Regions from separate parts of the Streptomyces sp. CLCI03 genome, predicted to be linked through region 1. Evidence: riboswitches for the same ligand, from Rfam matches in the RefSeq annotation. Region 1 holds a riboswitch; each other region holds the start of a gene.
What was found. A riboswitch is a leader RNA that binds a small molecule or an ion and turns the genes downstream of it on or off. The one in region 1 is predicted to bind cobalamin.
Positions count from the first base shown of each region.

Region 2: linked by a shared signal. The riboswitch ahead of ACWG52_RS13065 (ribonucleoside-diphosphate reductase subunit alpha) and the one ahead of metE (5-methyltetrahydropteroyltriglutamate--homocysteine S-methyltransferase) in region 1 are both predicted to bind cobalamin.
Region 3: linked by a shared signal. The riboswitch ahead of ACWG52_RS28355 (cobalamin biosynthesis protein) and the one ahead of metE (5-methyltetrahydropteroyltriglutamate--homocysteine S-methyltransferase) in region 1 are both predicted to bind cobalamin.

Region 1 is NZ_CM132132.1:6,861,969-6,872,245, forward strand. It holds gene ACWG52_RS31760 (DM13 domain-containing protein) at 236-784, shown strand; gene ACWG52_RS31765 (right-handed parallel beta-helix repeat-containing protein) at 1,026-2,171, shown strand; gene ACWG52_RS31770 (methyltransferase) at 2,207-3,265, shown strand; gene ACWG52_RS31775 (acyl carrier protein) at 3,348-3,599, opposite strand; gene ACWG52_RS31780 (SchA/CurD-like domain-containing protein) at 3,613-4,785, opposite strand; gene ACWG52_RS31785 (FAD-dependent oxidoreductase) at 4,887-6,620, shown strand; gene ACWG52_RS31790 (hypothetical protein) at 6,727-7,269, opposite strand; gene ACWG52_RS31795 (hypothetical protein) at 7,266-7,796, opposite strand; cobalamin riboswitch at 8,012-8,240, shown strand; gene metE (5-methyltetrahydropteroyltriglutamate--homocysteine S-methyltransferase) at 8,415-10,277, shown strand, end outside.
Region 2 is NZ_CM132132.1:2,908,611-2,918,887, forward strand. It holds gene ACWG52_RS13055 (YbdD/YjiX family protein) at 1-84, shown strand, start outside; gene ACWG52_RS13060 (GNAT family N-acetyltransferase) at 181-678, shown strand; cobalamin riboswitch at 730-851, shown strand; gene ACWG52_RS13065 (ribonucleoside-diphosphate reductase subunit alpha) at 995-3,385, shown strand; gene ACWG52_RS13070 (ribonucleotide-diphosphate reductase subunit beta) at 3,385-4,401, shown strand; gene ACWG52_RS13075 (hypothetical protein) at 4,505-4,732, opposite strand; gene ACWG52_RS13080 (helix-turn-helix domain-containing protein) at 4,814-5,779, shown strand; gene def (peptide deformylase) at 5,794-6,429, opposite strand; gene ACWG52_RS13090 (tetratricopeptide repeat protein) at 6,512-7,501, opposite strand; gene ACWG52_RS13095 (HD-GYP domain-containing protein) at 7,633-8,901, opposite strand; gene ACWG52_RS13100 (HD-GYP domain-containing protein) at 8,898-10,277, opposite strand, start outside.
Region 3 is NZ_CM132132.1:6,147,178-6,157,454, forward strand. It holds partial or broken gene ACWG52_RS28350 (cobyric acid synthase) at 31-1,699, opposite strand; gene ACWG52_RS28355 (cobalamin biosynthesis protein) at 1,696-2,679, opposite strand; cobalamin riboswitch at 2,719-2,870, opposite strand; gene ACWG52_RS28360 (hypothetical protein) at 2,993-3,214, opposite strand; gene ACWG52_RS28365 (inorganic phosphate transporter) at 3,241-4,518, opposite strand; gene ACWG52_RS28370 (alpha/beta hydrolase) at 4,840-5,970, shown strand; gene ACWG52_RS28375 (hypothetical protein) at 6,151-7,575, shown strand; gene ACWG52_RS28380 (VOC family protein) at 7,618-8,013, opposite strand; gene ypfJ (KPN_02809 family neutral zinc metallopeptidase) at 8,077-8,973, opposite strand; gene ACWG52_RS28390 (ABC-F family ATP-binding cassette domain-containing protein) at 9,264-10,277, shown strand, end outside.

The DNA.
Region 1 (10,277 bases):
GCCTCGTGCTGACGACTTCAGCCTGCCCCCGGCCCGCACCCGGGTCGACGGGTTGCCCGTTGCCCATCGCCGTCGTCGCCGGGAAACCCACTACCACCAGCACGAATGCGGAGCAGGGGGCAACGGCCGGGCGGGCCGGCGTAAGACTTTCGTCATCGGCGCGGGCATGGCGCACGGCGGCCCGGCCGCGTTGAATCCGTAGGGACGGGATCAGGACGACGAAGAGGGAACGGCAGTGACACGGATCAGGCGGCGCGGGCGGCTGTGGGGCGGAGCGTCGATCGCGGTGGCGGTGGTGGTGGCGGTGGCCCTGTACTGGTTGCAGCCGTGGAAGTTGTGGCAGGACGAGACCGTCCGCGAGGCGCTCCCGGCCGCCGCCGCGCCGGCGGGCCCGGGCGCGTCCGCGGCCGTACCGGGTGCCCCGGCCGCCCCGGTGACCGTCGCCCGCGGGACGCTCATCAGCCACGAACACAGCACCACCGGCACGGTGGAACTCATCCGACTCCCCGACGGGTCCCACACCCTGCGACTGGCGAACCTCGACACCAGCAACGGACCGGACCTGCGGGTGTGGCTGACCGACGCTCCGGTGAAGGAGGGAGTGGCGGGCTGGCGCGTCTTCGACGACGGCAAGCACACGAGCCTCGGCAAGCTCAAGGGCAACAAGGGGGACCAGAACTACCCGGTCCCCGCCGACGTGAACATCGCCGACTTCAGCAGCGTGACCATCTGGTGCGACCGCTTCGACGTCTCCTTCGGCGCGGCGAGTCTCGCCGCCGTGTGACGCGCCGTCGGGCTCCGTCCGGACCGGGCGACACGCCGTAGGGCCGGAGCTGACCGGGCGTCACCCCGTTCGGCCGTCGCCCGGAGTACGACTATCCACTCCTCCGGACGTCAAAATGCGGCCGTTTGCCCACGGGGTGTATCCATCCGCTCGCGCAGTGTGGCGAGCGGTCGCCATCGCCCATAACTTCGGCATCGTGACGAACCGACAAATCAAGTCCCTCACGTGCATCGCAGTCGTCATGGCCGCAGGTCTCGGCGTGCTCGCGCCGTCCTCGGCCGCCGCCGGACGCAGAGTGCACCCGGGCGACTCGATCCAGGACGCGGTGAACTACGCCAGGCCGGGCGACACCATCACCGTGATGCCCGGCACCTACTACGAGAACGTGCTGATCACCAAGCGGTTGACCCTGCGCGGGTACGGTGCCCGGACGGTGATCAGGCCGCCGGTCACGGCCGTCACGCCGGTCGCCCCCGTGACGCCGCAGGCCCCCGGCGCGACGGGGGCCCCGGTGGCACCCGGGGCGGCCCAGGCACCGGCCGCGCAGCCGCCCGCGAAGCCCGCCACCTCCACCACGCCCGCGACGTCCGGCCGGGCGCTCGCCTGCTCGCAGGCCGACACCGGCATCTGCGTCATGGGTACGGCGGAGCAGCCCGTCGTCGGCGTGGACATCCGCTCGCTGACCGTCTCGGGCTTCAAGCGCAACGGCATCTGGGCCTCCTACACCGACCGGCTGAGCGTCCAGCGGGTGATCTCCGAGAAGAACGGCACCTGGGGCATCGCCCAGGAACGGTCCACGCGCGGGCTCTTCCGCGACAACACCGCCCGCGACAACGCCGAGTCGGGCCTCTTCATCGCCAACACCGTCGACCGGGAGGGCGGCGCCACCGACACCCTGGGCGCCGTGGTCCGCCGGAACACGCTGACCGGCAACCGGATCGGCGTCACCGTCCGACGCGTGCGCAACCTCTCCGTCTACGGCAACGAGCTCACCGGCAACTGCGGCGGCATCTTCGTCGTCGGCGACGAGGGCGAGCCCGGAGCCGGCGACATGACCATCCGCAACAACCGGATCCACGAGAACAACAAGTTCTGCAAGGGCAACACCCGCCTCCCCGACATCCAGGGCGTCGGCATCGTCCTCACCGGGGCGGAGCAGACGGTCATCCGTTCGAACGACATCCGCGGCAACGTCGGAGCCTCCCCGCTGTCGGGCGGAATCCTGCTGTTCAAGAGCTTCGTGGGCGCGACGAACACCGACAACGTCATCCGGGACAACGTGGTGCGGGACAACAAGCCGGCGGACCTGGCCAACCAGGGGACCGGAACGGGCAACCAGTTCGTCAACAACCGGTGCGCATCCTCCGTGCCGGCCGGGATGTGCTGACGCGTGATCCCCCCGATCAGCAGAATCGAGACGTCATGACCACGGTAAGTCCCACCACCACCCCGATCCCGTCCCCCCAGCACACCCCCCAGCCGGCCATGCGCATGCGCGAGCTCGTCTTCGGGGCGGCCTGCGCCGCCGCCGTACGGGCCGCCGCCCGCCTGGGAGTGGCCGACGCCCTCGGGGAGTCGCCCGCCACCGCGGCCGAGCTCGCGACCGCGGTGAACGCCGAGCCGCTGCCCCTGCAGCGACTGCTCCGCGCCCTGTCCTGCTACGGGATCTTCGCGGAGACCGAGGACGGACGGTTCGTCCACACCGAGATGTCGCACCTGCTGCGCGAGGACGACCCGCACAGCCTGCGCTACATCGCCCTGTGGTGCACCGAGCCCTGGACCTGGCAGGCATGGCCGCGGCTCGACGACGCCGTCCGCTCCGGCGGCAGCGTCTTCCAGGAGCTGTACGGCAAGGGGTTCTTCGACTACCTGCACCAGGACGCGCACGAGTCGGCCCACGTGTTCAACCGGGCCATGACCACCTCCAGCATGCAGTCGGCGCTGGACGTCGCGGAGCTCCTCGACCTCACCGGGATCTCGGTCGTCGCGGACATCGGCGGCGGCCAGGGCCACGTACTGGCGAGCCTGCTGGAGAAGCACCCGACGGTACGGGGCGTCCTGCTCGACCTGCCGGGCGTGGCGGCGAAGGCGGACCCGCGCCTGCGCGAGGACGGGCCGCTCGCCGCACGGGCCGACATCGTCCCCGGGGACTGCCGCGAGGCCATCCCGGTCGACGCCGACATGTACATCATCAAGAACATCCTGGAGTGGGACGACGACAGCACCCGCAGGACCCTGCGCAACGTCGTCGAGGCTGCCCGCCCCGGATCCAGGGTCGTCATCATCGAGAACCTGGTCGACGACACCCCGTCGATGAAGTTCACCACGGCCATGGACCTGCTGCTGCTGCTCAACGTCGGCGGCGCGAAGCACACCAAGGCCAGCCTCTGCGCCCGTATGGAGGACGCCGGCCTGGTGATCGGCGAGATCCAGCCGGTCAACGCGTACCTGCACGCGTTCGAGTGCACCGTGCCCGGCTGATGCCCCCCGGCATACGACCGAACGCCTCGAGACCGGCACGAAGCCGGTCTCGAGGGCGTGGGCGGTGTCCCGGGCGGCGTTGTCAGGCGGCCAGGGCGTTGTTGACGAGGTCGAGGAACTCGCGCGGGGACTTGCACCGGTCCGCGTCGGCCGGCAGCGGCCGGCTGTGCCGGTTCTCCAGCTCACCGACGATGCCGAGGAGGCCCAGGGAGTCCAGGCCCCACTCGTCGAAGCCCGAGTCGGGGCGGCTCGCCATGGCCGCGGGGTCGACGGTGACGCCGGCCCCCTTCTTCATGAGCGCGGCCAGTTCTTCCATGGTCAGTCGAGCGGTCATGACGGACAACTCCTCAGGCTTGGACCGGCGAACGCCGGTCGGTGATCAGGCGCATTTCAGAGCGCGCGAGGAAGCGGGAGATCTCCTGGTCGGTGGTGGGGACGCCGTCCTTGGCGCTGTCGAGCAGCCGGGCGAGCACGGCGGCCTTGTGGTCGCCCTCGACACCGAGGGCGAGTGCGGGGCGCGCGTCGAGCGGGCCGCGCAGGTCGAGGAGGCGCACGACGATGTCGTCGCGCTGGAAGACGGTGCTGCCCTCGATGGGGCTCGTCGGGTCGTCCACGGCCGCCTCGTCCTGCCCGGCGAGGAGCCGGGCGAGCGCCGTGCCGCACCCGTCCTTCGCGGGGTAGAAGAGGGCGTGCCGCCCGACGTCCGCCCGCTCGCGTCCGCCGGCCGCCACATGGTGCACCGCGGGGAGCGCCGCACGGGTGAAGAACATCCGCGCCGATCCGGGATCACCGAGATCCCGGTCCTGCTCCAGGTACGGGTTGATGGCCTCCTCCAACGCCCGTACCTCGGGCTGCTGGGCCACGTGCCGCAGGGCCGCCAGCAGGTCGCCCTCGACCTCGACCGCCCGAACGACACGGTTGCCGTGCATGAACAGCGAGGTGCGGCGCAGCCGGGTGGTCTCGTCCACCTGGGCCTGCGGGGACGTGTACCCGGCGAGGAGCTCCGCCACCACCGGTTCGCTGCCGGGTTTCACGGTGAAGGTGAGCGCGTGGCGGACCACGCCGTCGCCACGCCGTGGAGCGACCTGGAGGCTGCCCCGGGCCCGATCCGCGGCGTCCGGTGAGGAGGCTTCGGCGGAGGGCGGGCCGGTGGGGGAGTGCGAGCCGGGGGCCGGCCCCTTGCCGATCTCCCGCAACACGCTGAAACGCAGCGAGCGGGTGTCCCGTACACAGCCGTGGAGCGGCTGCACCGACGCGACGTGTTCCTCACTGTTGATCCAGGCCAAGAACCGCGGTGCGCTCTCCCATTCGCTGGTGATGAGCCACTGGGACGGGTTCTCGATCGACTGGCACAACTCGTCGCTGATGTGTCCGGGGACGGAGGACACCTGCTTCTGGAGATGCTCGTACACCTCCAGGAACTGATTCTGCGCACCGTCGTACAGATCCAGCAGCAGCACGACCCGAAGCCTCGAGCCGTCGAAGGCGGACTGGGATATCCGTTCCGACAAGGTTGTCATCTTCACACTCCTTCGAGACCACACGGTCGCCACGGGGCGGCGCCACCCGAACCGATCGTCGTTCCGTAATCCGTGCGGCGCGAGAGGAGAGAACCAAGCGGGTGAACGAGCGAGGGAACCGGCCTCGTACAGGGCATGGAAGAGCCATGAAGGAAAACGTCGACCACCACGTCCCGGTCCTCATCGTGGGCGGCTCGCTGGTGGGTCTGTGCACCTCGCTCTTCCTCGGCCGGCATGGCATCCCGCACATGGTGGTCGAGAAGCACGCGGGTACCTCGATGCACCCACGCGGACGCGGTATCAACGTACGGACGATGGAACTGTTCCGGGTCGCCCGCGTCGAGGACCGGATCCGTGAGGCCGCCTCGGTCCTGGCGGACAACCACGGCATCATGCAGGGCGGCTCGCTGACCGGTGACGACCAGGAGTGGCTCTTCGAGGAAATCGACCCGGGGGGCGCGCTCGCGCGTTTCAGCCCGGCGGCATGGTGCCTGTGCAGCCAGAACGACATCGAGCCGGTCCTGATGTCCGTGACCCCCACACTCGGGGCCGACCTGCGCTTCTCCACCGAACTCCTCTCCTTCGACCAGGACCCCGGCGGGGTCACCGCGATCGTGAAGAACCGGGAGACCGGGGAGCACAGCACGGTGCGCGCGGACTACCTCGTCGCGGCCGACGGGCCGCGCAGCCCGGTACGGGAGGCGCTCCGGATCGGCCAGAGCGGCTCCGGAGACCTGTTCCACAACGTGAGCATCACCTTCCGGTCCCAGATGCTCTCCCATGTGGTCGGTGACCGGCGTTTCATCGTGTGCTACCTGACGAAGCCCGACGCCGACGGGGCCCTGCTGCCCGTCGACAACGCCGAGCGGTGGGTCTTCCACGCGCCCTGGCACCCGGACCGCGGCGAGACGTTGGAGGACTTCACCGACGAGCGGTGCGTGGAGCACATCCGCCGGGCCGTCGGCGCACCCGACCTGGACATCGAGGTCACCGGGAAGGCGCCGTGGCACGCCGCCGAGCGGGTCGCCGAGCGGTACGCGGTCGGCCGGGTCTTCCTGGCCGGCGACTCCGCCCACGAGATGTCACCCACCGGCGCGTTCGGCTCGAACACCGGCATCCAGGACGCCCACAACATCGCCTGGAAGCTCGCCGCGGTGCTGAACGGCTCGGCCGGGCCGGGGCTGCTGCAGACCTACGAGACCGAGCGGTTGCCGGTGGCCCGGGCCACCAGTGAGCGCGCTTCGGCGCGTTCGGCGGAGCACAGCCACCCCGGGTACGAGCCCGACCCCGAGCACACGCTCCCCGTCGGGTCCGCGCCGGCGGCCCTCCCGGACGCCGCGCCGGGCGCCGGCGGCCGGCAGGGCGGGGTCCTGTCCGTGGCCATGGGCTACCACTACAACCAGGGCGTGGTGCTCGGAGCCGATCCGGACCGACCGGTCGTGCCCGAACGGATGCGGCTCTGCGGCGATCCGGGCAGCCGCGCGCCGCACATGTGGCTCTGCGCTCCGGGCGATCCGGAGCCCAGGTCCACCGTGGACCTCTACGAACGTTCCTTCGTCCTGCTGTGCTCGGAGGAGACGCCGTGGCGGGCGGCCGGGCGATCCGTCTCCGAAGAGCTCGGCCTGCCCCTGGACGTGTACGCGATCGGCACCGGTCCGGAGGCCGACCTGATCCCGGCGAACGGCGGCGACTGGACCGAGGTGCACGGTACGACCCCGGACGGTGCGATCCTCGTCCGCCCGGACGGGTTCGTGGCCTGGCGCTCGGCGCAGGCGGTGGCCGATCCGGCGGCCGTCCTCCACGAGGTCCTGACCACGCTGCTGGACCGATCCTGATCCGACCGCTCCCGGTCCCGTTCCGGTTCCCGTGCCGTCGAGGGCGCCGTCCGGTGGAGGAATCCACGGACGGCGCCCTTTCACGCGGCGCCGGCGCCGGACCGGGTCATCGAGGCGTCTTCGAGCCGAGGGCCCCGGGGATCCGCGGCACCCAGTCGAGCGTCGCCGAGGCCTCCTTCGGATCCGGCTCGCGCATGGTGACGTGCCAGCCGTCCTCCCCGGTCCGTCCGGTGATGCGGACCGTGAACGACTTGGTCTGGCCCGTGTCGTGGAAGTAGACGACGACGAGCTGCCGCACGGACCCCTCGTCGTAGAACTCCGCGGTCACCTTCCCCTTGGCCCCCTCATGGAAGGACCGGATCCAGTTCCGGGCGGTCCGCTCCACGTCCCCCCTCGCCTCGTCGGGGTCGGCGGCGAGCGCCTCCACCTCCTCGGCCTTGCCGTCGGCGAGCCGCCAGACCAACTGCTGGGTGATCCGCAGGGAATCGGACGTGGGATAGCCGACCACGCCCAGCGGATCGTGGTTCGCGTAGTCGGTCGCGTACCGCAGCGCCTCCTCGTCGGAGCCGCACGCGGTGAGGGCGCCGCAGGCCAGCACGGACGCCAGGGCGGCGCGGACGACGAGCGCCGTCCTCGGGCGGGCGCTCATCGGGGAACCCGCGATTCGAGCTCGCCGGGTGTCTTCGGGATCCACGGCTCCACGGCGGTGGCTTCGGCGGGGTCCGCCTCGGTCATGCGCACCAGCCAGGCCTCCTTGTGGTCCACCAGCACGGCCCGGACGTAGAGCTCCTTGATCTGGCCGGTGTGGTGCAGGTAGAGCACGACCGTCTGGCGGTACGAGCCCTCGTCGTAGAACTCCGCGGTGACCGGCCCGCCGGCGCCCTTGCGGAAGGCACTGACCCAGTTCTGGGCGGTCTTCTCGGGGATGCCCTCGCCCTGCTTGTCGGACACGAGCGACGCCAGCCCGTCGACGTCGCCGTCGGCGATCCGCCACACCACTTCCTGGGTGATCCCCAGCGATCCCGTGGAGGGATATCCGACGACGGCGAGCGGCTGATGCCGGCTGTAGTCCCCGACGTAGTCGTTGCCGTCGGCGTCGTTCGCCGTCGAGCAGGCGGTCAGCACGCCGAGTGCCAGGGCGCAGCCGAGCGCGGCGCGCGGGACCGGTCCAGCCATACTTCCTCGGTCTTCCGGTGGTCATCGAGGGATCTCGATGGAGTGAGCTGCAAGGTACTGCGCTGACCGGGCAGTTAGATCCGGTAAACGGACAAGAGGGACACAACTCGCGCCTCAGTGACGCAATTCACTCAATGGCCGAATTTCGACCCCCATGAGTCTCGCCCGACCATCCGAATACCGGACAACTCCGCGCGCCATCGGGGAACGCCGTCTACTCTGGCCGAGCAGCTGGTTCGCCCCGTCCGCCAGGCGGGATGCGTCGTAAGAGGGAACCCGGTGGGAATCCGGGACTGCCCCGCAGCGGTGAGCGGGAACGACCGCCGTCATACGCACTGGACCCGACCGGGTCTGGGAAGCGACGGCCAGTAGGAGTCTCGTACGGCATCCGTACGACGGGACGCGCCCGCGAGTCCGAAGACCTGCCCGTTGCCCGTGCGCGACCGATCGCGCACGGAGATCCCGGTGACCTCGTGGGCGGGTCGGCGACACATCAGGCGGACGACCGCGGACGCGTGCACCTGCACGTACCCGGTCGGGATCCGCCCGGTTCGTCATCCCTTCGCGCCCTCGGCCCCTCATCGGGTCCACAGGAGAACGCTCGCGAAGGAGAGTTCCGTGACCAGCACGACCCCCGCCGCCGGACGGCCCACCGTGGCCACCGTGTACGGCTACCCCCGCCAGGGCCAGAACCGCGAACTGAAGAAGTCCGTCGAGGCCTACTGGAAGGGCCGCACCACCGCCGACGCCCTCCGGGACACCGCCCGCGAACTGCGCCGGACCAACTGGCGGCAACTGGCCGACGCCGGCATCACCGAGGTGCCGACCGGCGACTTCTCGTACTACGACCACGTACTGGACACCAGCGTGATGGTCGGCGCCGTCCCCGAGCGGCACCGCGCCGCCGCCCTGGCCGACCCGCTCGACGGGTACTTCGCGATGGCGCGCGGAACCCAGGACGTGGCGCCGCTGGAGATGACCAAGTGGTTCGACACCAACTACCACTACCTGGTGCCGGAACTCGGCCCGGACACGATCTTCACCGCCGACTCGACCAAACAGGTCACCGAGCTGACGGAAGCGCTCCGGCTGGGCCACACCGCCCGCCCGGTCCTGGTCGGCCCCGTCACCTACCTGCTGCTGGCCAAGCCCGCACCGGGCGTGGCCGCGGACTTCGATCCGCTGGCCCTGCTCGACCGGCTGCTGCCCGTCTACGCCCAGGTCCTGGCCGACCTGCGCGCCGCCGGAGCCGAGTGGGTGCAGCTGGACGAGCCCGCCCTCGTGCAGGACCGCACCCCGGCCGAACTGAACTCCACCGCCCGCGCGTACCGGGAGCTCGGCGGCTCGACCGACCGGCCCCAGCTGCTCGTCGCCTCCTACTTCGACCGGCTCGGCGAGGCGCTGCCCGTACTGGCCAAGGCCCCCGTCGAGGGGCTCGCCCTGGACTTCACCGAGGCCGCGGCCGGAAACCTCGACGACCTCGCCGCCGTCGGGGGACTGCCCGGCAAGCGCCTCGTCGCCGGCGTCGTGGGCGGCCGCAACATCTGGATCAACGACTTCGAGAAGTCCCTCGGCACCCTCGGTACCCTCCTGGGGCTCGCCGACCGGGTGGACGTGGCCGCCTCCTGCTCGCTGCTCCACGTGCCGCTGGACGCCACCGCCGAACGCGACATCGACCCGCAGGTCCGGCGCTGGCTCGCCTTCGCCCGCCAGAAGACCGCGGAGGTCGCCACCCTCGCCCGGGGCCTGGCCCGCGGCACGGGCGCGATCGCCGCCGAACTCGCCGCCAACCGGGCCGACCTGGCCTCCCGCGCCGGCTCCGCCCTCACCCACGATCCCGCAGTCCGGGCCCGCACCGCCGCCGTCACCGACGCGGACGGGCGGCGCGCCCAACCGTACGCGCAGCGGGCCGCCGCCCAGCGGGCACACCTGGGCCTCCCGCTGCTCCCGACGACCACGATCGGATCGTTCCCGCAGACCACCGAACTGCGCACCGCCCGCGCGGACCTGCGCGCCGGGCGCATCGACACCGCCGGCTACGAGGACCGCATCGAGGCGGAGATCCGGGAGATCCTGGCCTTCCAGGAGAAGGCCGGCATCGACGTCCTGGTGCACGGCGAGCCCGAACGCAACGACATGGTCCAGTACTTCGCCGAGCAGCTCACCGGCTACCTGGCCACCCAGCACGGCTGGGTCCAGTCCTACGGCACCCGCTACGTCCGGCCCCCGGTCCTGGCCGGTGACATCTCCCGCCCCGACCCGATGACCGTGCGCTGGACCACCTACGCCCGGTCGCGGACGTCCAAGCCGGTCAAGGGCATGCTGACCGGGCCCGTCACCATGCTCGCCTGGTCCTTCGTACGCGACGACCAGCCCCTCGGTGACACCGCCCGCCAGGTGGCCCTCGCCCTGCGCGACGAGGTCGGCGACCTGGAGGCGGCCGGCACCTCGGTCATCCAGGTCGACGAGCCCGCCCTGCGC
Region 2 (10,277 bases), 4.0 Mb from region 1:
GAGGTCCTGACCCGCCGCGCCTTCGAGCGCGCCCGCACGGACGCCCGCGAGGCGGACCCCCGCGAGGGCTTCCGCTGCTGCTGAACCACCCCGCACGCCGAAGGCCCCGCCGCTCCCCGCGGCGGGGCCTTCGTCCGCCCGGCACCCGCCCGTCGGCGCCCCTCCTGCACACTCGACCGCATGGACATGGTGATCAGGGCGGTGCGACCCGCCGAGTACGCGGAGCTGGGCGAGATCACGGCGCGGGCCTACCTCGCCGACGGGCATCTGGACTTCAACGAGGACGACCACTACCTGAACGTGCTGCGCGACGTGGCCGGTCGGGCCGCCGAGGGCGAGGTGCTCGTCGCCGTGCGCGACGAACGGCTTCTGGGCGGTGTGACCTTCGCCGCTCCGGGCAGCCCGCTCGCCGACATCGCGGCCCCGGACGAGGCCGAGTTCCGGATGCTCGCGGTGGCCCACGAGGCGCGCGGCCAAGGTGCCGGAGAGGCTCTGGTGCGGGCCTGCGTCGAGCGGGCGAGGGCGCTGGAGGGGGTGACCGGCCTGGTTCTGTCCACCCAACGCGGCATGGCCGGGGCCCATCGGATCTACGCGCGACTGGGCTTCGTACGCACTCCGGAGCGGGACTGGGCGCCGATCGAAGGCCTGACACTCCTCACTTACCGGCTCAAGCTGTAGCCACGCCGACACTACATGTGGGGGTTACCGCAGAGGGCCGCCCCCACATGTATGCTCATGCCTGCTGTCGCCGCAGGGGAATCCGGTGCGAATCCGGAACTGTCCCGCAACGGTATGAAGTGTCCGGCTACCGGACACCAAGTCCGATGACCTGCCGACAGCGCGCCCGGCTCGACCGAACCGGGTGCCGATTCGTCCGGGCCTCGCGGTTGGGCCGGTGGACGCCATGCGGGGTACGCGTTCTCGTCGCGCCCGCATGCGCCCGCTCGCGCCCCGCCCCGCCGATGACCGGGCCGAGCGAGGGAGAGCTCCCGCCGTGACCATCGCGCCTTCCGCACCGCGCGCCGAGTCCACTTCTGGCGACAACACCGAGGGCCCGGGGGCCACGCTGCTGCGTACCCTCACCGAACTGACGGCGGACCTCCCCGACACCGACCCCGGCCGGGTCGCGGCCTCCGCGCTGCGCGGCCGCAGCTCCGCCGCCGACGACGCCGAACTGCGCGGGCTGGCCACCGAAGCCGCCGCCGGTCTGATCTCCGAGGACCCGGCCTACTCCCGGCTCGCCGCCCGCCTGCTGACGCTGGCCGTGCGCGACGAGGCCGCGAGCCAGGGCTCCACCTCCTTCTCGGCCTCCGTCGAGGTCGGCCACCGCGAGGGCCTCATCGCGGACCGCACCGCCGAGTTCGTCCGTACGCACGCGAGCCGGCTCGACTCGCTCGTCGAGCTGACCCTCGCCGAGGGCGCCGACGACCGCTTCGGCTTCTTCGGCCTGCGCACCCTGCACAGCCGCTACCTGCTGCGCCACCCGATCACCCGTCAGGTCATCGAGACCCCGCAGTACTTCATGCTGCGCGTGGCGTGCGGTCTGGCCGCCGACGAGAGCGTCCAGGCCGTCGAGGAAGTGGCCTCGCTGTACCGGCTGATGAGCCGTCTGGACTACCTGCCGTCCTCCCCCACGCTCTTCAACTCCGGCACCCGGCACCCGCAGATGTCCTCCTGCTACCTGCTGGACTCCCCGCTGGACGAGCTCGACTCGATCTACGACCGCTACCACCAGGTCGCGCGCCTGTCGAAGCACGCGGGCGGCATCGGCCTGTCGTACTCCCGCATCCGCGCCCGCGGTTCGCTGATCCGCGGTACCAACGGCCACTCCAACGGCATCGTGCCGTTCCTGAAGACCCTCGACGCGTCCGTCGCCGCCGTGAACCAGGGTGGCCGCCGCAAGGGCGCCGCCGCCGTCTACCTGGAGACCTGGCACGCGGACATCGAGGAGTTCCTGGAGCTCCGTGACAACACCGGTGAGGACCAGCGCCGCACCCACAACCTGAATCTCGCCCACTGGGTGCCGGACGAGTTCATGCGCCGCGTGAACGCCGACGCCGACTGGTCGCTGTTCTCCCCGGCCGACGTGCCCGAGCTGGTCGACCTGTGGGGCGACGACTTCGACGCCGCCTACCGCAAGGCGGAGGCCGACGGCCTGGCCCGCAAGACCATGCCCGCCCGCGACCTGTACGGCCGGATGATGCGCACCCTCGCGCAGACCGGTCAGGGCTGGATGACCTTCAAGGACGCCTCCAACCGCACGGCGAACCAGACCGCCGAGCCGGGCACCGTCGTCCACTCCTCGAACCTGTGCACCGAGATCATCGAGGTCACCAACGACGGCGAGACGGCCGTCTGCAACCTCGGCTCGGTCAACCTGGGCGCGTTCGTCATCGACACGGCGGACGGCCCGGAGATCGACTGGGAGCGGATCGACGAGACCGTCCGCACCGCCGTCACCTTCCTCGACCGCGTGGTGGACATCAACTTCTACCCGACCGAGCAGGCCGGCCGCTCCAACGCGCGCTGGCGCCCGGTGGGCCTGGGCGCGATGGGCCTCCAGGACGTCTTCTTCAAGCTGAAGCTGCCCTTCGACTCCCCCGAGGCGAAGGCCCTGTCCACCAAGCTCTCCGAGCGCATCATGCTGGCCGCCTACGAGGCCTCCTGCGACCTCGCCGAGCGCAGCGGCCCGCTGCCGGCCTGGGAGCAGACCCGTACCGCCCGTGGTGTCCTGCACCCGGACCACTACGACGTCGAGCTGAACTGGCCGGAGCGCTGGGACGCGCTGCGCGCCCGCGTCGCCGAGACCGGCATGCGCAACTCCCTGCTCCTGGCCATCGCCCCGACGGCGACCATCGCCTCGATCGCCGGCGTGTACGAGTGCATCGAGCCGCAGGTCTCCAACCTGTTCAAGCGCGAGACGCTCAGCGGTGAGTTCCTCCAGGTGAACGGCTACCTGGTGGAGGAGCTCAAGCAGCTCGGCGTGTGGGACGCCCAGACCCGTGAGGCGCTGCGCGACTCCTCCGGCTCGGTCCAGGGCTTCGGCTGGATCCCGGCCGAGGTCCGCGAGCTGTACCGCACGGCGTGGGAGATCCCGCAGCGCGGTCTGATCGACATGGCGGCGGCCCGTACGCCGTTCCTGGACCAGTCGCAGTCGCTGAACCTGTTCCTGGAGACGCCCACCATCGGCAAGCTCAGCTCGATGTACGCGTACGCCTGGAAGCAGGGTCTGAAGACCACCTACTACCTGCGCTCGCGCCCGGCGACGAAGATCGCCCGCGCCGCGCAGGCGGCCACCCCCGTCGAGCTGCCGCAGGCGGTCGCCGACGCCGAGGCGCTGGCCTGCTCCCTTGAGAACCCCGAGTCCTGCGAGGCCTGCCAGTAATGAGCTCCAACGACAACAAGAACCTCCTGGACCCGGGCTTCGAGCTCACGCTCCGCCCGATGCGCTACCCGGACTTCTACGAGCGCTACCGGGACGCGATCAAGAACACCTGGACCGTCGAGGAGGTCGACCTCCACTCGGACGTCGCGGACCTCGCGAAGCTGACGCCCTCCGAGCAGCACATGATCGGCCGACTGGTCGCGTTCTTCGCGACCGGCGACTCGATCGTCTCGAACAACCTGGTGCTGACGCTCTACAAGCACATCAACTCCCCTGAGGCGCGCCTGTACCTGTCGCGCCAGCTGTTCGAGGAGGCCGTGCACGTCCAGTTCTATCTGACGCTGCTCGACACCTACCTGCCCGACCCGGACGACCGCGCGGCGGCCTTCGACGCGGTCGAGGAGATCCCCTCCATCCGCGAGAAGGCGCAGTTCTGCTTCAAGTGGATGGACTCGGTCGAGAAGATCGACCGGCTGGAGACGGCCGCCGACCGCCGCCGCTTCCTGCTGAACCTGATCTGCTTCGCGGCGTGCATCGAGGGCCTGTTCTTCTACGGTGCCTTCGCGTACGTGTACTGGTTCCGCTCGCGCGGTCTGCTGCACGGCCTGGCCACCGGCACCAACTGGGTGTTCCGTGACGAGACCATGCACATGAACTTCGCGTTCGAGGTCGTGGACACGGTCCGCAAGGAGGAGCCGGAGCTCTTCGACGACGCCCTCCAGCAGCAGGTCACCGACATGCTCAAGGAGGCCGTGGAGGCGGAGCTGCAGTTCGGCCGCGACCTGTGCGGTGACGGCCTGCCGGGCATGAACACCGAGTCGATGCGCGAGTACCTGGAGTGCGTCGCGGACCAGCGTCTGGTCCGTCTCGGGTTCCCGCCGGTGTACGGCTCGCAGAACCCGTTCTCCTTCATGGAGCTGCAGGGTGTGCAGGAGCTGACGAACTTCTTCGAGCGTCGTCCGTCGGCCTACCAGGTCGCGGTCGAGGGCACGGTCGACCTGGACGAGGACTTCTAGGGTTCGAGGGTTCCACGACTCCCCAGGAGTTCCGGGGAGTGATCGACCGGGGAGCCGGGATGCGGAGGTTTCCGTGTCCCGGCTTCTCGCGTTCCCCGGTGTCTCAGTGGGCGATGGGGCCCCAGTACCGCCGGGGGGCGGGCCGGAAGGCGCGCCGGCGCGGGGTGGGCGGGAGGCCGCCCGCGCGCTGGCGGGGCAGCCACACGAGCCGGGTCGCGACGGCCCGGATCTGCTGGTCGATCCGCCGGTCGCGCAGGATCCCGTAGAGGCTGGGCCCGAGGACGAGGGCGGCGACGGCGAGGACGGCGAGGTAACTCACGAAGGTGGTCATAGCTCTACTGTCCGCCTGATCGCCCATGATCGACAGTGGCAGTACTGTCACAGAAGACCGAATTACTGCCACACTGGGGTCATGCTGACCAACGTGGCCGTGGCCCTCGTCGACAAAGTCGCCCCCTTCGAGCTGGGGATCTTCTGCGAGGTGTTCGGAATCGATCGCAGTGACATGGGCGTACCGGTGTACGACTTCGCCGTCTGCGCGGCGGAGGAGGGGCCGCTGACCGTGGGCGGGGGCGCCTTCGGCATCACCCCCGCGCACGGGCTGGAGCGGCTGGAGGAGGCCGATCTGATCTGCCTGCCCGCCTCCGGTGACGCGGGCGTACGCATCTACCCCGAGCCCCTGCTCGCGGCCCTGCGCCGGGCCGTGGAGCGGGGCGCGCGGGTCCTCAGCGTGTGCAGCGGGGCCTACGTCCTGGGCGCCGCCGGACTGCTGGACGGCCGCCGGTGCACCACGCACTGGATGCACGCCGCGGCCCTGACCCGGCGCTTCCCGCGGGCGGTCGTCGACCCGGACGTGCTCTACGTCGACGAGGGCCCGGTGATCACCGCCGCCGGCACGGCCTCGGGCATCGACGCCTGCCTGCACGTGGTCCGCCAGGAGCACGGGGCCGAGGTGGCCAACATCATCGCGCGCCGGATGGTCGTACCGCCGCACCGCGACGGCGGGCAGGCCCAGTTCATCCAGCGGCCGCTGCCGCGCACGGCCTGCGACACGGTGGGCGAGGTGATCGAGTGGATGGCCCGCCACCTGGGCGAGGAGATCACCGTCGAGCAGCTCGCGGAGCGGGCGCACATGTCCCCGCGGACCTTCGCCCGCCGCTTCCTCCAGGAGACCGGCACCACCCCGTACAAGTGGGTGCTGCGCCAGCGGGTCCTGCTGGCGCAGGAGCTGCTGGAGTCGACCGGCGAGACGGTGGACGCCATCGCCGGCCGCTGCGGCTTCGGCAACGCGGCCGCCCTGCGCCACCACTTCCTGCGGACCCTGGGCACCACGCCGAATTCCTTCCGGCGCGCCTTCCGGGGCCCGCAGGCCGCCTAGGAGGTCGTCCGGAATCAGGCGTTGGGGACGGTCTCGTAGCGCGGGGTGCCCTCTTCCATCTGACGCAGGGCGTCCTTGCGGTCCCGCTTCGAGAGGCGGTCGATGTAGAGGTAGCCGTACAGGTGGTCGGTCTCGTGCTGCAGGCAGCGGGCGAAGTAGCCGGTGCCGCGCACCTTGATCGGGTTGCCCTGCGCGTCCTGTCCCTCGACCTCGGCGTAGTCCGGGCGGGCCAGCGAGGCGTACGCCGTCGGGACCGACAGGCAGCCCTCGTTGGAGTCGTCCAGCACACGGGCGGCGGCCGGCAGCTCGATCAGCTTCGGGTTGACCACGACACCGGTGTGCCGCTTGCCGTCGTCGTCCGGGCAGTCGTAGACGAAGACCTTGGCGTCCACGCCGATCTGGTTCGCTGCCAGGCCCACGCCCTCGGCGGCCTTCTGGCTGGCGAACATGTCGTCGATCAGCTGCGCCAGCTCGTCGCCGAACTCGGTGACGTCCTTGCACTCCTTGTGCAGGACCGGGTTGCCGACCGTGGTGATCGGACGGGCCGTACCGCGCTGACGGTGGGCGAGCTCGCGCGCCTCACAGTCCTCGGTGTCCACGACGTACCCGTCGTTCACGCTCTCGACAACCTCGTTCTCCTGCTGCGCCATGTCCGCCGTACGCCTTCCGTAAGTCCCGGTCACCGATGGCCGTGGTGGTCACCGATGTGCCCGTACAGCGTACGGCCCCGGATCAGCAGACTTCTTCGAGATCTCGCCACTCGCGGGTGCCAGGGCTGTCCGCGACCCAGCCGTCGAGCAGTCCGCGCACCAGACCGGCCGGTGCCGCGATCCCGCATTCGCGCTCGGGGACCCACAGGGAGCCCGAGCCGGCCGTACGGTGGCCGAGCGGTCCGGGGTGGCCGGGCTCGCTGTGGTCGTGCGGATCGAGGTGCTGCTCACCGTCGCCCTCGTCGCTCGGCATCTCGCTCTCCGAGCAGGTCCGGCACAGCAGACGCACCGACGAGGACCAGTCCTCGGCGGCGAATCCGGCGTCCGAGGCCAGCTGCTCCAGCGCGTCGCGGTCCGCCTCGGTGGCCGCCTCCAGCAGCACCACCCAGGTCGGCACCGGGGACGGCGCCCACAGCTCGATCTCGTCGAACACGGGGTACGAGGGGCCGGCCGCGGTCACCCGCTCTCCGTGCGGGACCCCGTCGTGGAGCACGACCTCGCCCCACCGCCGCCCGGAGGAGGGCAGCGGGATCGACAGGACCTCCAGCCGGGCCGGGTCCAGCCGACGGCCCCAGACCACCTCGGCCTCGCCCTCGGGCGACAGCCGCACGGCGGCGCTGCCCAGTTCCATCCCGACCGGCTCGCCCGCCCCGGCGGCGTCCCCGGGCACCTTCAGCCCGTACGCCTGCCAGGCCCGCCGGGCCAGCGGCCAGTCCTGCAACGCGGTGGCGGCGATCCCGACGTTCCACCAGTCCGGGGCGCCGGTCTCCCGGTCCAGCAGGGCCACGGCGCGCAGCCCGGCGGCCCGCGCCTGCTCCCAGTCGTGCCGGAACTTGTGCAGCAGGGCCAGATTGAACCAGGACTCGGACAGCCAGGGCTCCAGGTCCGCCGCTCTCGTCAGGAGCGCGCCCGCGTCCTCGTACCGCCCGTCGCCGATCAGCGTGAACGCGCGGTCGGTGGCCTGCCGCCACGAAGCGGAGGGCCGATGCCGTACCTTCCCGAAGATCCTCACGATTCCCGCCTGCCTGGGGGCACCTCCCAGCGGTCGCTGGGGAACAACGGTGCAGCCTTGCGGACACTCCTACGGTCCCTCTTACTGGCATCCAACCATGCCCACTCGGACGGCCGCTCATTACCCATGGGTTACCCAGGTGGGACGGGCACCACTCTGCCACGTCCGCCCCTGGCCAGAACCCTTGCCAGGCACTCCACGACCTCCGGCTGGTACGCGTGCCCGGTGCCCAGGCGGAGCCGCTCCAGGGCGGCCAGTGAGCCACCCGGGTGACGGCTCCCGCCGACCAGATCGTCGTACGCATTCACCGTACGCACGATCCGGGCCGCCGTGGACTGTTCCCGGTACGGATCCGCCTGCCGCTCCACCACCACGGCGACCTCGGCGGGCACCCCGGTCCGGCGGGCCACCTCCCCGCCCAGCTCGGCGATCCGACGGGCCTCGCCGTCGGGCAGCCCGGCCGTGGCCCCGTCGGGGACCGGGTCGACGAGGGAGAGCTGCCCGATGTCGTGCATCAGGGCGGCGTACTCCAGCACCGTGAGCTCCCGCTCCGACAGGCCCAGCTCCCGGCCGACGGCGCAGCTCAGGGCGGCCACCCGGCGGGAGTGGCCCGGGCGGGTGCAGCCGGCGATCTCGGTGGCGCGGGCCAGGGAGGTGATGGTCTGGCGGTAGGTGGTGCGGATCGCGGTGATCCGGTGGAAGGACAGCTGGGTCAGCAGCAGGGGCAGGCTGAAGACGGGCAGGGCCCACAGGCCCGCGACGGCCGTGCCGAGCGCCATGACGACCCCGGTGGCGCAGATCGCCGAGCCGATGCCGAGCTGGGCGCGCAGTTCGTCGCGCAGCACCGCACCGTACGGCCGGCCGGTCCGGGCCCCGGTGAGCGCGGCGGCGAGCACGGCGTCGCACAGGGCGGTGAGGCCGAGCAGGAAGAGCAGGAAGCCGACGAGGTACGGGCCCTGGCCCACCCGCTGCTCCAGCCGGCCCGAGTTGTAGAGCGGCTGGAAACAGGCGGCGGCGAAGGCGACCGTGAGCACCCGGCGGGACAGGTGGTCGAGGGCGGGACCCCGGCCGCGGGCGATGTGCGGGACGATCCCGGCGAGGACGGCGGCGACGACGACCGCGACGGTCTGCAGCACCCCGTGGTGGGTGGGCTGCCCGGCGCTCCGGCCGAGCAGGGCGTAGGCGAGGGCTCCGGCGGAGCCGAGCGGTGCGGGGTGCCGGCCGAGGAGGCCGAGGAAGTCCCGGCGGTCGCGGCGGGCGAGTTCCCCGACGGCGATCAGGGTGGCGAAGGCGAGGGCGGCGCCGGGCTCGGCGACGCCGTTCCACAGGGTGTGGCCGAGCGCGGCGCCGGTGAGCACCCCGGCGGCCCCGCGCACGGTCCAGGCGGCGGGGGCCCTCATCCGCCCGCCCCGCCGGCGTCCGCGTCCGGGCCGGACCCGCCGGACCCGCCGGATCCGCCGGCCGGGCCGGGAACCGCGGGGACCCGGCCGGACCGCGGGACCGGTGCGGCCGTCCGGGAACCCTGCTCCGGCATCCCGGGCAGGGCCGACGGCCGCGGGCCCGGGCCCGGTGCGCTTCCGGGTCCGGGTCCGGGTGCGGGTACCGGGCCGGGTACCGGCGGCCCCGGGTCGGCGGCCCCGGCCGGGATCACCTGGAGGTCCTCGTCCGAGGTCACCACCGGGTGCCAGCCGGTCCGGCCGATCGCGTCGACCAGTGCCCGCACCATCGACGGGTCGAACTGCGCCCCCGCGCACCGTTCCAGCTCCGCGAGGGCGACCGGCACCGGGCGGGCCCGGCTGTACGAGCGGGTCGAGGTCATCGCGTCGAAGGCGTCGGCCACCGCCACCACCCGGGCCAGCACCGGGATCTGCTCGCCGGTCAGCCCGTACGGATAGCCGGAGCCGTCGACCCGCTCGTGGTGGTGCAGGATCGCGGACCGGGCCTCGCCGAGGAAGGCGATGCCGCGCACCATCTCGTGCCCGTACTCGGGGTGCAGCTCGATGATCCGGCGCTCCTGCGGGGTGAGCGGACCGTCCTTGCGCAGCAGCCGGGTGGGGACGCCGAGTTTGCCGACGTCGTGCAGGATCCCGGCGATGCGCACCGTCTCCAGCCGGTCCTCGGTCATGCCCAGTTCCCGGGCGATCATCGTGGAGGCCTGACCGACCCGTTCGCTGTGGCCGCGCGTGTAGCGGTCCTTGATGTCGACGGCCTGGACGAGTGCGCGGATGGTGGCCTGGTGGGCGACGCGTTCGCGGTGGTACTGGGCGAAGACCCAGCAGGAGATGTACATCGGCAGCAGGACGAGCAGTGCGGCCGGGGGCCCGTAGGGGCTGCGCCACATGACGGCCATCATCAGGCCGGCGAGGCCGTGGACGCAGTGCGGGGCGAGGGAGGCGGACAGGAGCCCGCGCCAGGCGGTGGCGGCCGGTCGGCGTTCGGCGGCGGCCAGGATGCCGCCGTCGAGGACGGTGAGCACGAGGCAGAAGACGACGGCCGCGGCCGTCGCGGGGAGCAGCGCGAAGGGGAAGTCGGCCGGTCCCGCGGACGGCCCGGAGCCGGTGGAGGGCCCGCCGCCGAGGGTGGCCGGGCCGTCCAGCAGCCCGTAGGTCCGGCCCGCGACCCAGGCGGCCGTCGCCTGCTGCGCGCCGTGCCACACGCGGCGCACCCGGGCGGACCGCCGGCCGGCGGTCCCCGCGAGGCCCCCGGGCAGCGCGACGAGCGCGGCGGCGGCGGGTGGCAGCAGGAGGACGGCGGCGAGCACGACGGGGAAGAAGGA
Region 3 (10,277 bases), 710 kb from region 1:
AGCACCTGATCGAGCTCTTGTCGTGGTTCCCGTTCCCGCGGGGACGAGACCTTCCGGGGACGCGTCGCTCGCCGGGTCCGGGCGGAGCCCGGTCCCGGGAAGGGGCGGGGTGGGGGACAGGCCCGCAGGGCCCGGCCCGTCACGGGGCGCCCGGCGGCAGGAACGGGAGGCCCGCGGGGGCTCCGCCCTCGATCAACCGCAGCAGCGCGTCCGTGTCGGCGTGTTCTTCGATCAGGTCGCCGAGCAGGTCCAGCTGCTCCTCCCGCAGCACGGAGAACGACGTGTCCGGCGCCGGGACGAAGCGCCGCCCCGCGGCGGCGGCCACCTCGCGCAGGAACGCCCGGCGGAAGCCGTCCGACTCCAGCGATCCGTGCCAGTGGGTGCCCCACACCGACCCGACGCGACAGCCGTCCAGGAAGGCCTCGCCACCGAGCACCTCGGCCACGCCGTGGTGGATCTCGTAGCCCGCGACGTCCTCGCCCAGCGCCGAACCCACCGGCCTGGCCAGGGTCTTCTCCCGCTCGAAGCGCACCCGCACGGGGAGCAGCCCGAGGCCGTCCACCTCGCCCGCCCGCGATTCGACCTCGTCCGAGATCCGCTCGCCCAGCGCCTGGAACCCGCCGCAGATGCCCAGCACCGGCCGCCCCTCGGCGGCCCGGCGCAGCAGCGCGTCCGCGAGCCCGCGTTCGCGCAGCCACTCCAGGGCCTTCACCGTGCCCCGGGTGCCCGGTACGACGACCAGGTCCGCGTCGGCCAGTTCCTCGGCCCGGTCCACGAACCGCACCACGACCCCCGGCTCCGCCGCGAGCGCGTCCACGTCCGTGAAGTTCGACATCAGCGGCACCGCGCACACCGCGACCCGCAGGACGTCCTCACCCACCGGTGGCGCGACCACGGACTCGCGCACCGCCCCGCGCAGGGAGACCCGCAGGCCGTCCTCCTCATCGATGCCCAGGCCGTGCTGGAACGGCAGCACCCCGAAGGTGGCACGGCCCGTCAGGCCGCGCAGCATCTCCATGCCAGGCTCCAGCAGCGACACGTCACCGCGGAACTTGTTGACCAAATAGCCCGCGATCAGGGACTGGTCCTCGGGGGAGAGCAGCGCGGTCGTCCCGAAGAACGACGCGAAGACCCCGCCGCGGTCGATGTCCCCGACCACGACCACCGGGAACCGCGCGGCGCGCGCGATGCCCATGTTCACGATGTCGGTCCGGCGCAGGTTGATCTCGGCCGGACTCCCCGCCCCCTCGCAGATCACGGCGTCATACGTGCCCCGGAGCTGCTCCAGGCACTCCGTGACGATGCCGAGGAGCTGCTCCTGGCGCCCGCCGTGCAGCGCCTTCCCGGGGGACGACCCCCCAGCTCCCCCGAAGAACCCGCGCGCGCTCATCTCGCCCACGGGCTTCCCCAGCAGGACGACCTGGCTGCTGCGGTCGCTGCCGGGCTTGAGCAGCACCGGGTTCATCAGCGCGGTCGGCTCCACGCGGGCCGCCTGGGCCTGCATCGCCTGGGCGCGCCCGATCTCGGCGCCCTCCCGGGTGACGAAGGAGTTCAGCGACATGTTCTGTGCCTTGAAGGGCGCCACCTTCACGCCCTGGCGGGCCAGCCAGCGGCAGATGCCCGCGGTCACCACGCTCTTGCCCGCGTCCGACGTGGTGCCCGCGACCAGCAGACCCCCGCCGCGCCTCGTGCCGCTCATGCGCGTCCCCCTCGTACCGCTCGTACCCCGCGTACCGCTCCTGCTCGTGCCACCAGCATCCGGGTGGCCACGCAGGCGCCCAGGGCCAGCCAGGTCACCTGGCGCGACAGCCGTACCGCCCGCTCGATGTCCGCGACCTCCACCGGTCGCCCCGCCTCGCCGTTCAGTACGGCCCGGTGCTCGACCCGGCCGCCGTACGCCAGGGTTCCGCCCAGTCTGACGCCCAGCGCCCCGGCGAAGGAGGCCTCCACGGGGCCGGCGTTCGGGCTCGGGTGTGCGGCGGCGTCCGCGCGCCAGGCCCGTACGGCGCCCCGCCGGTCGGGGCCGGCCAGTACGGCGGCGACCGCCGTCAGCCGGGCCCCCGGCCAGCCGGCCAGGTCGTCGAGCCGGGCGGAGGCCCAGCCGTAGCGCAGGTAGCGGGGGGACCTGTGGCCGACCATCGCGTCCAGGGTGTTCACGGCGCGGAAGGCCAGCAGTCCGGGGACTCCGGCTACGGCGCCCCATACGAGGGCCCCCACCACCGCGTCGGAGGTGTTCTCGGCGACGGACTCCACGACGGCGCGGGCCATCTGCTGTCCGTCCAGGGCCTGGGGGTCGCGTCCGCACAGGTGGGGCAGCCGTTCCCGGGCCACCTCGATGTCCCCGGCGGCGAGCGCGCCCGCGATGGCGCGGGCCTCCCGGCCCAGGGAGGTGCCGCCCACGACGGCCCAGGTGGCGGCGGCGGTCAGGGCGATACGGGCGGCCGCGGGCCGGGAGCGCACGGCGCGGGCGCCCAGCGCTCCGACGGCGGCCGCGCCCCCGGCGCACACCAGGGTGTGCAGGAGGCCCCGGGCGCGGTCGTCGCTCCACAGGGAGCGTTCGACGGCGGCGGCGGCCCGTCCGAAGGCGGCCACGGGGTGCCCTCGGCGCGGATCTCCGAGGATCCGGTCGCCGATCAGGCCCGCCGTGGCGCCGTACGCGAAGACGCGATCGGCACGCATGGTGGCAGGTATGTCCTCACTCAGGGTCCGCGCCCTGGTTCGACGTGTCCGGCGGCGAGAGTTCCTGGCTCCCGGGACGCACGCGCGGCGTGCGATTCCGGTGACAGTGGCGGGACCGCGCCGGATTCGCACCGGACTTCCTCTCCATGCCGCCGTATTGGCTCCGGCAGTCCACCACGCGCCTCGAACGCCCGTCAACTCGCCGTTGACCTGCGGTGCGGCGGGGACGGAGGGCGAAGGAGGGAACGCGAAAGCTCCCCCCGGGACAAACCCGGAGGGAGCCTTCACACCCGACCCGCCCTACGGCGGCGGATCAGGAGACGATCAGGTAGATCCCGTACGTCACGGCCGCCGCGACGAGCCCGAAGCAGAGGTACGCGCCGGTGCGGGCGAGGGTGGCGGTGCCGCCCTGCTCGGTGGCCGTCTCGTGCTTGGACAGGCCCACCAGGCCCAGGGTGAACAGGGCCACGAGGGCGACGGTGGCGGAGAGGCTGACCCCGAAGACGGAGCCGAGTGCTTCCCAGTCGATCTTCATACTGCCGTTTCCTCTGTATGTCTCGGTCAGACCGCGGCGGCCGGAGCCGGTGCGGTCGTCGGGGCGGTCGTCTCGGCCGGGATGGTGGCCTTGAGGTCCTCGTCCGTGACCGCGGCGGTGGTACCGGCGGCGGCGACGGTCGGCGGGACGGTGACGGCCGCGATGGCCGTGGTGACGACACCCGGCGCCTCGACGTCCGCCCGCTCGACGTCGTTGACGTTGTGGTGGTCGACGACCTGGCGGCGGGAGATGACCCAGATGGCGAGGCAGGAGGCGACCAGGAAGACGGCGACGGCGGCGACGCCGATGTCACCGGAACGCATGACCAGCTCGGCACCGGCCGAGACCAGCGCGGCGGCCGGCAGGGTCAGGCCCCAGGCGATGAACATGCGGGTCGCGGTGGACCAGCGGACCACACCGCCCTTGCGGCCCAGGCCCGAACCCATGACGGCGCCGGAGCACGCGTGGGTGGTGGAGAGCGAGAAGCCGAGGTTCGAGGAGGCGAGGATGACGGACGCGGCCGAGGTCTGGGCGGCGAAGCCCTGCTGCGGCTGCAGGTCGGTCAGGCCGGTGCCCATGGTGCGGATGATGCGCCAGCCACCCAGGTAGGTGCCCATCGCGATGGCCAGACCGGCGGAGACGATGACCCAGACCGGCGGGTTCGCGTCGGGCGCGATCGCGCCGCCGGCGATGAGGGCCAGGGTGATGATGCCCATCGTCTTCTGCGCGTCGTTGGTGCCGTGCGCGAGGGAGACGAGACCGGCCGAGGCGATCTGACCGGCGCGGTAGCCCTTGGCGGAGGTCTTCTCGCCGACCTTGTCACCCAGCTTGTAGGTGACCTTGGCGGCCAGGTACGCGGCGATGCCGGCCACCAGCGGGGCGGCGATCGCGGGGATGAGGACCTTGGTGACGACGACGCTGCCGTTGACCGCGCCGATGCCGGCGGAGGCGACCGCGGCGCCGATCAGGCCACCCATCAGGGCGTGCGAGGAGCTGGAGGGGAGACCCACCAGCCAGGTGACGAGGTTCCAGAGGATCGCCCCGACCAGGGCGGCGAAGATCACCTCTGGCTGGATGCCTTCCTCGTTGACGAGGCCCTTGGAGATCGTCTTGGCGACCTCCACGGACATGAACGCGCCGACGAGGTTGAGCACGGCGGACATGGCCACCGCCGTCTTGGGCTTGAGGGCGCCGGTCGAGATGGTGGTAGCCATCGCGTTGGCTGTGTCGTGGAAACCGTTCGTGAAGTCGAACACGAGAGCGGTGATGATCACGATCCCGAGGAGAAGCGTTATGTGCTCCATTTACCCAGGCTTCTGTTTGACGTCAGTGGCTCGGCGACCGTAGGCAACCTGAGTGAACGGAAGATGAACTGGCGCGGGCGGAGCGGTGTACTGGCGCGGGGTGTGATCGGGTCATTCGTCCTGATACTTGCGTAGATAGCGCCATTAATGCACGTCAAAGCCGGGTGAATGAACCCCTCCGGAGGGTGTCCGGTGCGCGTCCGACTCCCCCTCCGGGGCGCCGAAAGAGACTCAGATCACACGCCCCCGGCCCGGCCCGCGCCGGCGGTGGACGGATCTGCTCCGGTGGCCCGCCGGAGGCCCCGACCCGACACTGGAGCAGTGCGTACCGCCACAGCGACGGCAGCGGCCGTCACCACCACCCTGCTGGGCGCCGGCGCGGCCGCCGTCGCCATCGGCCGGCACGCCGCCGACGCGGCCCTGCGGCCCGAACCCGGACGTCCCCTGCCCGGCGGACCACGGCTCGCCGTCCACGACGTGGCCGACGGCCGGATCACGCTGACCCGCTCGCTCGCCTCCCTGCGCCCCGGCACGTACGGCCTGGTCGCACCCGGCGTGCACGCCGTCGTCGGACCCGTGGACCCGGACGCCGACCCCGGCCCGGACGCGGTCGTACGACGACTCGTCTCCGTCACCCACGGCACCCTCGCACCCGGTACCCGGGTCTCCCTCACCCCCCAGGTGTACGTCGGCAACCCGCGCACCGCCCTCGGGCTCGACCACGCCGACGTGGACATCCCCGGAGAGCTCGGCGCCCTGCCCGCGTGGTTCCTGCCCGCCGCCCGGGACACCTGGGTGATCACCGTGCACGGGCTCGGCGGCAGCCGGGAGCACCCGATGGTGGTCATGCCCTTCCTGCACCGCCACCAGCTGCCCGTCCTGGACCTCGGCTACCGGGGCGACCTGGGCGCCCCCGCCTCCCCGGACGGCCTCGGCCACCTCGGCGAATCGGAATGGCGCGACCTGGACGCCGCCATCCGCTACGCCCTGCGCTACGGAGCCCGCCGCGTGATCCTCCACGGCTGGTCCACCGGCGCCACCATGGCCCTGCGCGCCTTCGAGCGTTCGCCGCTGGCCCACCGCGTCTCCGGGCTGGTCCTCGACTCCCCGGTGCTCGACTGGCACGCCACCCTGCGCGGGCTCGCCGCGGCCCGCGGGGTCCCCGGTGTGGTGCTGCCCCTGGCGGTCCGGGCCGCCGAGGGCCTCACGGGCCTGCGGGCCGACCGCCGGCCGGCGGGCGCCGACCCCGGCGTGCTGCGCGTGCCCGTACTGATCGTCCACGGCCCGGACGACGCGCTCGCCCCCTGGGGGCCCTCCCGCCGGCTCGCCGCAGCCCGCCCCGACCTCGTCACGCTGCACACCGTGGCCGGAGCCGGACACGGCGCGATGTGGAACGCCGACCCGGCCGGTTACGAGGAGGCCCTGCGCCGCTTCCTCACCCCCCTCATGTGAAGACCGTGTCGAGGCCCGCGTCGAAGGCCTCGTGAACGACCCTGTCGAAGAGCCGTCATGTGAAGGCCCTGTGACGGAGAGGGCCGCACGGGCGGCTTGTCCCGGTCTGCGCTGCGGGTGAGCGGCGACAACGGCCGGTTCCGTTTGGGCTTTCGGCCAGTGACGGGCGAGACTGCTTCCGTGACGTCCCGAAAGCCTGATGAGCAGTTGGCTCGCGACTCCAGACTCCGACTCGTCTCGCCGCGCTCCGTCGCCGCGGCCCGCAAGGCGGTGACCGACCGACGTACCCGGCCCGCGCCCCGGCCCCCGGCGGGTACGCCCGCCACGGCCGACCTCGCGAACCGGGCCCGGGCCTCGCTCGCCGACGCCGTACGCCTGACCCGCTGGGCCGAGCGCAACCTCGGCGCCGGAGACGGCGGCCGGCCCGCCCCCACGGGCGCCCTGCCCGCGGCCGACGTCGAACGCGCCGCCGCGGAACTGGGCCTGACGCACGGCCAGATCCAGGTCGGCTGGGACCGCGCCCGCCTCGCCGGACTGGTCGAGGTGCACGGCGGCCACGCCCGCCCCGGCTGGCGACTGCGCGCCTGGGACCGCGACGACACCGCCGTCCTGCGCGGCTGGGTCGCCCTCTTCGACGCCTGGTCGCTGGTCCATCCCGCGCCCGCCGACATCGCCCCCTCGGCCGTCGCCGAGGTCGTCGAGGCCATGCCCCAACTCCTCTCCCTGCTCCAGCTGTCCGCCGGCCCGGTGACCGTCCCGGACCTGCTCGACCTGCTCGGGCAGCGCGTCACCGAACTGCGCGACGAGCGGTGCGAGATCCCCTACGAGTCCGAGCCCACCGTGGCGCTGACGTCCGCCGCCGGTTCCGCGGAGGCCCGCCCCGTCCCGCTCGCCCGGCTGCTGCGCTGGGCGCTCGGCGGACTCGCCGCCGTGGACGCCGTCACCCTCGGCCCCGCCCGGGCCACGCTCACCCCGCTCGGCAGCTGGGCCGTCTGGGTCAAGCTGGAGCAGATCTGCGTCGCGGCGCAGAGCCCCGCCGGGAACATCGAGCAGTCCGCCGCCGCCATGCTGCACGGCTGCGCGCGGCTCACCCCCGGCCCGGCCCGCGCCGAGTACCAGGCCTGGCTCGCCGCCCGGCCCGTCGGCCACGCGGTGACCGAGCTGCTGCAGGCCGCCCGCGGCGAGGACGCCCTGCTGCGCGGCCTCGCCTTCGAGGCGCTGCGCGTGGTCGGAGCCCCCGCCGAGCCCGAGGTGCGCGCCGCCGTCCGCGAGCCCGCCCTGCGCCCCTACGCCCTGCTCTGGCTCGCCGTGCACGACGGGGTCGACCCCGACGACGCCCAGGACGTCCTGACCGCCGAGGAGTCGACCTGGCTCTGGGTGGACACCGCGGCCGCGATCGCCGACCACGGTGAGGCCGAGCTGCTGGCCCGCCACCTCGACTCCGCCGTCCGCACCACCGTCCCCCGGCTGCTGGACGAGGTCCGCGCGGTCGGCCATCCGCGCACGGTGCAGGTGCTCGTCGCGCTCGCCGCGGCCCACCCCGACCCGACCCTGGCCAAGGCCGTCCGCCGGGCCGCCTTCCAGGTCCACACCGGCGGCGAGTGAGCCCGTAGGGGAACGCGGGCGGGGACGGGCGCGCCGCCGGGGTCAGACCTGCGGCGCGTACGTCCCGAAGCTCCAGACGTTGCCCTCGGCGTCACGGGCCATGTAGTCACGGGAACCGTAGTCCTGGTCGGTGGGTTCCATCACGATCTCCGCGCCGTGCTCGACCGCCCGGCGGTGGTGGGCGTCCACGTCCTCGACCACGACATAGACCCCCGAGGGGCCGGCGCCCTCCATGGCCTTGTCGAAGGCCCCACCCCTGCCCGAGCTGCCCAGCATGACCATGCCGTTGCCGTACGCCAGCTCGGCGTGCGTCACCGAGCCGTCCTCACCCTCGTAGACCGCGACCTGGCTGAAGCCGAAGGCCTCGGTCAGCAGCTTGATGGCCGCCTTCGCGTCGCGGTAGACCAAGGTGGGACAGATGGACGGAACGCCTGCCATGACGATCACTCCCTCTCGTGACGGTGACCCGCGTCACACCAGCATGGCAGGCGTCACCGACAGTCAGCGGAAGGTGTTGCACTGGGCCATGTCGCCCGTCCGGTAGCCCTGGTAGAACCACTGCTGCCGCTGCTCGGCCGAACCGTGCGTCCAGGACTCCGGGGACACCCGGCCCTGGAACTTCTCCTGGATCCGGTCGTCGCCGACCGCGGCCGCCGCGTTCAGTCCGTCCCGGATGTCCGCCTCGGTCAGGGACGTGATGAGCGGCCGCCCGGTGGAGGCGTCCGCGACGTTCGTCGCGTTGTGCGCCCACACCCCGGCGTAGCAGTCGGCCTGCAGCTCGACCTTGACCGCGTTGCTGTTCGGGCCCTGCCGGCCGTCCTGGGCCCGCTGGAGGGTTCCGGTCAGGTTCTGGATGTGGTGCCCGTACTCGTGGGCGACGACGTAGGCCTGGGCGAAGGGGCCACCGGTCGCGCCGAACTTCGTCCGCAGGTCGTCGAAGAAGCCCAGGTCCAGATAGACCTGCCGGTCCGCCGGACAGTAGAAGGGGCCCACCGCCGCGCTCGCGGTCCCGCACGCGGTGTTCACCCGGTTCTCGAAGAACACGGTCGACGCCGGGCTGTACTGGCCGCCGCGCTTGGCGAACTCCTGCTTCCAGAAGGCCTGGGTGCTCCGGACCACCGCCACCAGCCGGCAGTCCTCGCGCGTGTTCGCGTCCCGCCCCGACCTGCAGGCCTGCTGCACCTGGTTGAGCGACGAGGAGACGGGCGTCGGTTCCGGCTCCCCGGTGGACAGCCCCAGCTGCTCCGGCCCCACCCCGAACAGCAGCCCGATGACCAGCGCGATCAGACCGACGATGCCGCCGCCGACGGTGGCCTTCCCGCCCGGGATGCGGCCGCCGCCACCCCGCATGTCCTTGACCTCGGAGCCGTCGAGACTGGCGTCGTCGTCGAACTGCATCCCGCACCGCCCTCCATCCGTGAAACAGGCGCGGTCGCGTCTCCGCCCATGCGGCGAGTATCAACCCAATCATCCCGATATGCGTTTCGGCCGCTCCGGGGGGACGCCGGCCCGAACGGGGGATACGGGGGAGCGGATCCCGCAGGCCGGACGGCCCCGCCCGCGCCCGGAAACCAGTTGCAGACCCCCGGTAGAATGTCTCTCATGGCAAATCTCCTCGCGGATTAGCGGCGTCGAAGCTTCGCGTCCTGCCCCCCTTCCGCCGTCCCGACCCGCCCTGGAGTATTTCCGTGATCACCGCCACCGGCATCGAGCTGCGCGCCGGCGCCCGCGTCCTTATCGAGTCCGCTTCCTTCCGTGTCGCCAAGGGCGACCGCATCGGCCTGGTCGGCCGCAACGGAGCGGGCAAGACCACCCTCACCAAGTGCCTCGCCGGCGAGGGCCAGCCCGCCGCCGGCTCCATCGCCCGCTCGGGCGAGGTCGGCTACCTCCCGCAGGACCCGCGTACCGGCGACCTCGACGTGCTGGCCCGCGACCGCATCCTGTCCGCGCGCGGCCTCGACGTGCTGATCAAGAAGATGCGCGCCAACGAGGAGCGCATCGCCACCGGCACCGGCGGCACCCGCGACAAGGCGATGAAGCAGTACGAGCGCCAGGAGACGGAGTTCCTGACCAAGGGCGGGTACGCCGCCGAGGCGGAGGCCGCGACCATCTCGGCCGCCCTCGGCCTGCCCGACCGCGTGCTCGGCCAGCCCCTGCACACCCTCTCCGGTGGTCAGCGCCGCCGCGTCGAGCTGGCCCGGATCCTCTTCTCGGACGCCGACACCCTGCTCCTCGACGAGCCCACCAACCACCTCGACGCCGACTCCATCGTCTGGCTGCGCGACTACCTGAAGACCTACCGCGGTGGCTTCATCGTCATCTCCCACGACGTCGACCTGGTCGAGACCGTCGTCAACAAGGTCTTCTACCTGGACGCCAACCGCTCCCAGATCGACGTCTACAACATGGGCTGGAAGCTCTACCAGCAGCAGCGCGAGGCGGACGAGAAGCGCCGCAAGCGCGAGCGCCAGAACGCCGAGAAGAAGGCCGCGGCCCTGAACTCGCAGGCCGACAAGATGCGCGCCAAGGCCACCAAGACCGTGGCCGCGCAGAACATGGCCAAGCGCGCCGACCGGCTCCTCGCCGGCCTGGAGGCCGTCCGCGTCAACGACAAGGTCGCCAAGCTCCGCTTCCCGGACCCGGCGCCCTGCGGCAAGACCCCGCTGACCGCCGAGGGCCTCTCGAAGTCGTACGGCTCGCTG